DNA from 2 places in the Bacillus inaquosorum genome. Region 2 is predicted to be linked to the other one. Evidence: riboswitches for the same ligand, from Rfam matches in the RefSeq annotation. Region 2 holds a riboswitch; the other holds the start of a gene.
The links. A riboswitch is a leader RNA that binds a small molecule or an ion and turns the genes downstream of it on or off. The one in region 2 is predicted to bind cyclic di-AMP.
Positions count from the first base shown of each region.

Region 1: it holds a riboswitch for cyclic di-AMP, as region 2 does, so the genes downstream of both, ktrA (potassium uptake protein KtrA) here and kimA (potassium transporter KimA) in region 2, are expected to answer to the same signal.

Region 1 covers NZ_CP096592.1:3,172,707-3,176,923, reverse strand. The annotation lists gene lytG (exo-glucosaminidase LytG) at 1-268, shown strand, start outside; gene M1M80_RS16155 (YiaA/YiaB family inner membrane protein) at 377-640, shown strand; gene ktrB (Ktr system potassium transporter KtrB) at 677-2,014, opposite strand; gene ktrA (potassium uptake protein KtrA) at 2,021-2,689, opposite strand; cyclic di-AMP (ydaO/yuaA leader) riboswitch at 2,762-2,910, opposite strand; gene bslA (biofilm surface layer hydrophobin BslA) at 3,056-3,601, opposite strand; gene gbsR (transcriptional regulator GbsR) at 3,810-4,217, opposite strand, start outside.
Region 2 covers NZ_CP096592.1:482,539-486,755, reverse strand. The annotation lists partial or broken gene M1M80_RS02450 (NUDIX hydrolase) at 1-234, opposite strand, end outside; gene kimA (potassium transporter KimA) at 294-2,117, opposite strand; cyclic di-AMP (ydaO/yuaA leader) riboswitch at 2,312-2,456, opposite strand; gene M1M80_RS02440 (cellulose biosynthesis cyclic di-GMP-binding regulatory protein BcsB) at 2,591-4,217, opposite strand, start outside.

The sequences.
Region 1 (4,217 bases), 1.6 Mb from region 2:
AGATGAGTACGATGAGGTAAATCCATCCCTGAAATCAGTGGATTTATACGGTTCTATCAAAGACAGTGCCGTTCAAGACGTATGGTCCAAGCCTTCTACTGATGAACGGTCCATTAAACTGACATCTGCCCAATCTTACGTCGGCAAGGACATAAAGGTTGTATCTAAAAAGCAGAAAGGCCAGTCCGTATGGTACCAATTTCAAATCAATGATAAACTCATCGGCTGGATTGATGATTCAGCTGTTGAAATAAAGGAAGCAACCTGAGACCTTTTTACTGGTATTTTTAATTCTTTGTTCCATTCTGGGGAATTTGAGGTATAATATTCCACGGAAGTTATCACTTATTGACTATGCTTTCAGGAGGGAACAAAGGTGCAGAAATATAGACGGAGAAACACGGTTGCTTTTACAGTATTAGCTTATTTCACTTTTTTTGCGGGAGTATTTTTGTTTAGTGTCGGACTCTATAATGCTGATAACCTGGAACTCAATGAAAAAGGCTACTACATTGCTGTTATGATACTTGTAGCGGTCGGTGCGATTCTTACACAAAAAGTGACCCGTGATAACGCAGAAGATAACGAAATCATTGCGGAGCAGGAAAAAAGACAAAATCAATCTCATATCGAATCATAAAAAAATCCGGCGCCTAAATCGCCGGATTTTTTGTTATCATCCCGTAAATACCTCGCCGTCAGGGTAACGAATATTTGATTTCTCTGTTCTCGCGAATGAAAAGACGAACGTCAAAGGACCAATTCTTCCGATGAACATGATGACAATAATAATACATTTTCCTGCTGCTGTGAGTTCAGGAGTCAATCCCATTGATAGACCGACAGTTCCGAATGCGGAAAAGGTTTCAAATACAATTTGAATAAAGGGCGCTTGTTCTGTGATCGTCAGGGCGAAAATTCCTAAAAACACGATGAACAGACTGGTGACGCTCACAGCTAAAGCCTTAATGATAATCGGATATTTGATGGAACGGCGGAAAATAACCGTTTCTTTTTTACCTCGCAAATAAGCGATAACAGACGTTAAAATCACGATGAACGTAGTCAGCTTAATGCCGCTCGCCGTTGAGGCGCTTCCTGCTCCGATAAACATCAATAATAAAGTAAATACAATTGTTCCTTCTCTCATGCTTCCGAAATCGAGGGAATTGAAGCCTGCGGTTCTCGGCGTCACTGCCTGAAAATAGGAAGCCCACAGTTTATCCCCTACATGCAGGTGGCCAAGCGTGCCAGGGTTGCTGTACTCTAAAATAAAGATCACAAGCATAGCAATCGCATTCAGAATCAGCGTTCCTGTCAGCATGAGCTTCGTATGTAAAGAAAAGGCTTTAAAGCGCCGATGTTTCATAACGTCAAACAGAACTGTAAATCCGATCCCTCCTGTAATAAATAAGAAAGTAATCACAAGGTTCACTGTAGGATCGCCAACGTAGCTCATCAAATTATCCGGCCACAACGAAAACCCGGCATTGTTAAAAGCAGATATCGAGTGAAACAGACTGGCAAACAAGCCGGATGCCAAGCCATACTGAGGCACAAGCCGGATGGATAAAATGAGTGCTGCTATCAATTCAATACTAATCGAAAACAGAAACAGGACTTTGACAAGGCCTATGACGCCGCCGATTGTCGGCTGGTTTAAGGCTTCCTGGACAAGCATTCGTTCTTTTAATCCGATTTTTTTTCCTAATATCATGACGATCAAAACGGCAAATGTCATAAATCCAAGCCCGCCGATCTGAATCAGCCCCATGATGACCGTTTGCCCGAAAAGTGTAAATTGAGTGCCGGTGTCGACAACTGCAAGCCCAGTAACGGTTGTAGCGGAAGCCGCAGTAAAAAGGGCGTCTATCCATGACAATGGCTTCGTTGTAGAAATCGGAAGCATTAACAGCCCAGAACCGATGATAATGATAAGGAAAAAACCGATTGCAAGCACTTGAGGCGGTGTAAACCGAACCCATTTGATCACTTTATCCTTTTGAAGTGTCACCTTTGTCTACATCCCTTCGTTTTCAAAACGTTTAATATCCTTTTTGTGCCCCATGATTACCAGGCAATCCTGTTCGTGAATGATGTCTTCAGGTGCGGGAGAAAGACGAATATCTCCATGATGTTTAATAGCCAGGATCGTGCAGCCGTACTTCGCTCTTACATTCAGATCAATAATCGATTTTGAATCAAGCTTGCGTGTTGCCAACAGCTCGACAATACTGTAATCATCAGATAAATCAATGTAATTCAAAACATTTTCATCAGAAAGGCTTTGTGCGATTTTGACGCCCATATCCTTTTCAGGATGAATAATGCGGTCAGCGCCGATTTTTTCAAGCACCTTATGATGATAATAGTTTTGCGCCTTTACCCAAATGTTCGGGATGTCAAACTCCTTTAATAATAAGGTAGTCAGCGTACTCGCTTGAATATTCGCTCCGATGGCAACAATCACATATTCAAAATTACGTATTCCCAATGAAAGCAATTCGTTCTCTTCGGTGGCGTTGGCAATCACTGCATGAGTTGCGTAAGAAGCGTATGCATTTACCTTTTCTTCGTTGATATCAATCGCAAGGACCTCGTGGCCCATTCTATGCAGCTCTTTGCAAATGCTGCCGCCAAAACGGCCCAGCCCGATCACGGCAAATTGCTTATTTTTAATTCTTCCCAATGTTCATATCTCCCTTAGTAAATTAACGTTTTTGAAGCAAAAAAGGCCATTGCAAAGAATGGCCGAAAATAGACCTCCTCTCTGTATACGCCTACGAGGTTAGCTGTCGGATTAGGGATTCAGAGTACCCCCTCTTACTTAGTAAGATTCACCCCAAGGCTGTTAATAAAACAGCCAATCGTTGGTTCCCCCGTTCGTGTTTGATTAAGCGGTAAAAGAGTTTGTATGAAATTGAACACTCAAGAATTTACTCCTGTTTCTAGTGTTTGTCAATTTAAATTTTAAACAAGAAAAAAGATAACTGGAAATAGAGAAAAAAGGGGAGATGAAAACGCAAAAAAGACCGGCGTGAACCGGTCTTTTAGATTAGTTGCAGCCGCATGGCTGAGTCGGAGGAGTGCTGCGCTTAGCCACGTCAATGCTGGCTTCTGCGTAAAATTTATTTCCGATGCTCAACGATTTATTCTCCGCACGGAAAGTATATGTACCAGCGGCAGGAAGTGTTTTGTTATTCAGTTTTAATTTAAATTCGCCAGCTCCTAACAAATCAAGTGCCAGAGGAATTCTTACTGTTTTCCCGTTGTTGAGGATCTGTGTTGTACGCAAAGCATTTCCGTTCATCGTGTCTTTCGTATTTGCAGTAAATCCGCTTGGCAATGTAAATTCCATAACGCCAAGGCTGAGAAGCGTGTTTGGACGATACGTCAATTCGATATCAGAGAAAGACCATTCAGTTTTGCTGGCCCCTGTGATTGTTGCAAACAATGAAGCTGATGACTGTGTTCTCATAGTAGACTCGGTATGAGCGGAAGTTGATTTAGATTCAGCCGCGAAAGAAGCTGTAGGTGCAGAAACGAGTAAGCCGAGACTTAATGCACTGATTGCCAAAGAAGATAATAATTTGCGTTTCATAATAAAATTCCCCCTAAAAAGTTATAAAATATACAGGCCTGCCCGCTTTTCACCTCCTCTGAATGGCCAAATACAAATTTTACCTACATAAAATTACCATCAAATATTTTGGAAGTAAATGGGGTGTTTTTCCCGTATTTTTCAAATTTGTAGTAATTACATATAAACGAACAAAAAAACGCCCGGTTTCCCAGGCGTTTTTAATGTTTTACTTTGTTTCGATCGGTATAAACTTAAAAATTTCCCCGCTCTGCACCGATTCAGCAAGACGTTTCAGCCAGTCATAGTAGGCTTTAGAGCTTTCCAGCTGCTCGTATAACTGGAGCGCTTCATTTTTTATGTCCTCACTGAGACCTTCCTTGCTTAAAACCTCTTGTAAATCAGCCTGAGCTTCCTCAATCGCTGCTACATTTACTTGAACTTCCCGCTCCCATTTAGGCGGAAAGAAATTAGTGAAAAATTTAAAGAAATCTTTTTCAGCCACAAATGTATGCTTACGGATGCCTCGGTGGAATGTTTTTTTCACTACATTTAAGTCCTGAAGCTTTTTGACACCTGTGCTCATGCTTGGCTTGCTCATTTGCAATTCCTCACGCATTTCGTCAAGCGTCATCTC
Region 2 (4,217 bases):
GAACACATGCTGTTCATCTTGAAACTTTGGCCTTTGATAGACACCTATTTTCGCAGAAAGCGCTGCTGTGTATCCCGTCTCTTCCAATACCTCCCGGACTGCCGCTGCCTCAGCTGTTTCCTCGGGATCAACCCTGCCGCCCGGCAGATCCCATAAAGGAACGTCTTTTCATTTAACCAGCAGAATCTGCTGATTTTCGTTCAATACAATGACAAATGCGCCTTGCGTATACATTGCATGTCTCCTTATCCCGCCAAAAAAAGACCAAGGTGGGTTCCCTTGGTCCTAGAGCTTTATTTTTTAAAATGATACGGCAGTGTGGCAACGATTATGTCCTTTTTCCAGAACAGCCGGACTCTTAGGAGGAAGGCTGATTGATTGTGAAGAATGGTGTGCCAGCGTTTTTTCGTAATAAATTGCGGAAACAGCACCATGACGGAAAACTGCTCCTTCTTCGCTTTTGCTTCTACTGTTTCCAAAAACTTATCAAACGGATGGACAAGGCTTCTGTACGAGGAGTGAAGCGTAACGAGCCGCACTCCGTTATTGAGCTCTTCCCAGCGTTTTTCGACTTTCTTTTCCTGTTCTCTGTCAAATGACACGTGAACGGCGATGACCTGATCGGACAGTGACTTCGCATATTGAATCGATTTTTGCACGACGGTCGTGACGCCGGCTACAGGCACAATCACGACCGTGCCTTTGATTTCTTCCGGCTGTTTGTCTACAATGCGAAGCTGTTCGCCGACAGCTGTATAGTGATTTTTAATTACGTAAAACAACAGAACGACGATAGGCATAAAGATTAAAACCGGCCATACGACATTAAACTTCGTCACGAACAGGATCGACAGAACCATAAACGAAATCAAAGCGCCGCAGGAGTTGATCAGCATTTTTCCGATCCAGCCTTTTGGTTTTTGCTTGATCCATTTGATGCACATGCCGGTTTGCGAAAGCGTAAATGGAATAAATACGCCGACAGCATATAACGGGATTAAGTGTTCTGTCTGTCCTCCAAATAACAGGATGAGCACAATGGAAGCAACGCCTAAAAAGATAATTCCATTTGAGAAGCCTAAGCGGTCGCCTCTGACTGTAAACATACGCGGCATATACTGGTCTCTCGCCAGGTTGAAGGCAAGCTGCGGGAAAGCTGAAAATCCCGTGTTTGCCGCAAGAACCAAAATAAGCGATGTGACGCCTTGGATGACATAGTAGAACACATTCCGCCCAAAGGTTTCGGACGCAATTTGTGAAACCACCGTTTCATCGGGCTTCGGCGCCGTTCCATATCCGTATGCGAGCACCGTAATGCCGGCGAACAGAATCGCCAGCAAAATTCCCATCATCGCAAGCGTTCTTGCCGCGTTTCGCGCTGGAGGGTTTTTGAAAGCCGGAATCGCGTTAGAAATGGCCTCAACCCCGGTCAGCGCCGAGCAGCCGGAAGAAAAAGCCTTAAGCAGTAAAAACAGCGTAATACCGGCTACCGGTGTGCCGAGCGGTGTATGATGGACTGGCTGATCAATTTGCCCCGTCATGAGTTTAAACAACCCGACTGCAATCAGAACCAAAAGCGCCACCACAAACAGGTAAACCGGATAGGCAAGAATCGATGCCGATTCCGATAGCCCGCGCAGGTTCAAAATCATAATGACTAACACCAGAAAAACAGCGATCGGCACATGATAATCATGCAATGCAGGAAAGGCCGACGTGATGGCATCCGTACCTGCGGAGATACTTACCGCTACTGTTAAAATATAATCGACAAGCAGTGAACCGCCTGCGATCAATCCCGGCTTTTCACCGAGGTTTTCTTTAGAAACGACATACGCCCCGCCGCCCTGCGGGTAAGCGTAAATAATCTGCCTGTATGAAAGAATCAGTGCGAGCAGCAATATAAGAACGCCAACCGCAATCGGTATGGAGTACCAAAATGCAGCAGCACTGATTGTTGCCAAAATGATTAGAATTTGTTCTGTCCCGTATGCAACAGATGACAGCGCATCTGAGGAAAGCATTGCCAAGGCTTTTAATTTCGTCAGTTTTTGCTCTCCAGCTGCTTGAGATTTTAGTGGTTTCCCAATCAAAAAACGTTTGATTGAATGATACATCGATGTCTTCCCCTTTTAATTTCTCATTTTTCAATTAAAACAATAAAACATCAGCATCTTGCTCTCACATTTTGTAATAGTCCTTTCTGCTATGATGTCTCTGTATGCGATTTACATTCTAAAAAAATGAACGGCAAAAAACACAGAGGCAAACGGATGCCCCTGTGCCATTACATCGAACACAGGTTTCATTCATCTCCTCTCACGAACGCTTACGAGGTTAGCTGACGGATTCGGGCATATGAGAGTTAGCCCTACCTAAAAAGGATTCACCCCAACGGCAAAAAAGCCGTTCTATTGGGTCCCCCGCTCTGATTTCAGATTAAGCGATTTGTTTTATAAAAGAGATCATACTCCCGTTCACGCGCGTTGTAAAGGGGCTTTCGGCTGGACGAGAAAAAATAAAATGACAGGTTCCACAAATGGAATTTACATACCAAAAATAAAAAAACAGAGGCTAAATTGCCTCTGTTTTATTCTGTATCAGTCTTTCTTTTTCTGCGTCTTACGGCATTCCAAATGAACACTGCCGCAATCACCATAATGAGTGCCAGCACGCCAATATACAGCCATTTCTGGCTATGATCCTGCGATGGCTGTTCTGCGCTGGAACGGTTTGTTTCCGTTTTAAGCTGCTGATGGTTTGTAAACACCTGATGGCTGTTTGTTTCATTAACGACGGTTGCCGAGTCATCGGTGCTGTTCAGATAACTGATGATCTCTTTTGTGACGGCCGTGCCATTTCCTTTTGACGGTGCAAAGACAGCCATCGTGTAGCCTGAATCCCAAAGAGAGGCTTGGGTAAATGCCACTTGTTTTGTAGTCTCATTCAGCATCTCAAAACCTGATACATCAAACGAACCGTTTTTTGCTTGCGGTACAAGCAGATCTGATGATCTCTCCTTCAGAAGAGAAAATTGATTGATGCCCCCTAAGAAAATGAGGTTCCGTCCTTTGGCATTATTTGCTGTTATGTCAGATGATTTCTTTATCGTATATGAATGCTGCGCTTCGCTGCCAAAGGACTCCGTTACGATAGAAAGCTCCTCAAGCTTTGATTGGCTTACCGTGTCAGGAAGCACGATTAGCGTTGTCTGTTCCTGATTTCCGGCGTAAGGAAGCGGCCACTCTTGAAAATCCGCTGACGGAGACATGCCTTTGATGGCGTATGACAATGTACTGCTTTTATCGATAAAGACCCACTTTTCTTCATCAGTGGTGTTGCAAGGATTGTTTTCCTTTAGCCCAGTTGTGACAAACTGAATATCAATGTAGCGGTTTTTCTGCAGCAGCTTAGGGTCCACTTTTACCGTGACATGATAGAACCCGTTTTTATCTTCTTTTCCTAATTCATCAAGCCCGACCGAGTGCGGCTGGCCGTTGATCATGACCTTCAGTTCTGCTGCCTGAGAAGCTGATCCGTTTTCGGCCGTTGAGGCTTGAATCGTTTCGGACTTTTTCAGCTTAAGCGACAGCTTTGCTGATTGATTTTGATCTAAAACCGCTGATGCAGGATAAAAGTAATGAGCTGAAGATGTTTTGTCAGCTCCAATTGTGATATCATCCGCTCCAAAATTCTCGAGGGTCAGCTTATTGCTTTCCTTTTTTTCAGCCTGCTGAAGCTTGCTGATCGAAAGTGTATCGCCGCTGAGCTGGCCTGTGTAAGTCTGATCCGTGATGACGCTGATTTTTTCAGTGAGCACGTCAGCGGATGCCGCTTGTGCGAATAGAACCGGCTGCTGCTTGCCCTCTGCTTTCAGCACCCGCTCCGCAAGCAGGAGTTTTTCTCCTTTTGCCTGTAAGCCGGCTTGTTTCATCAGCTTTTTCACCTTGCCGTTCCAATGCTTGTCCACTCCTATGAAAATCGTCGGCTTGTCGATTTTCTTCAGTTCAGATTCCGTGACATACGAAATGCTGATACTGCTGTCCACCGTTTTCAAATAGCCTTCTGTTTTCACTGCAGCTTCAATTTCCGCCGAACTTGGGTCATCCGGAATGACGATGGCGGTTTTCTCCGCTGTATTTCCCGATTGGGCGAAAGGATACGGATAATGGTCCAGCGACGTTCCCTTCGCTTCACTGCTGTCCGCCAGCGTCAGG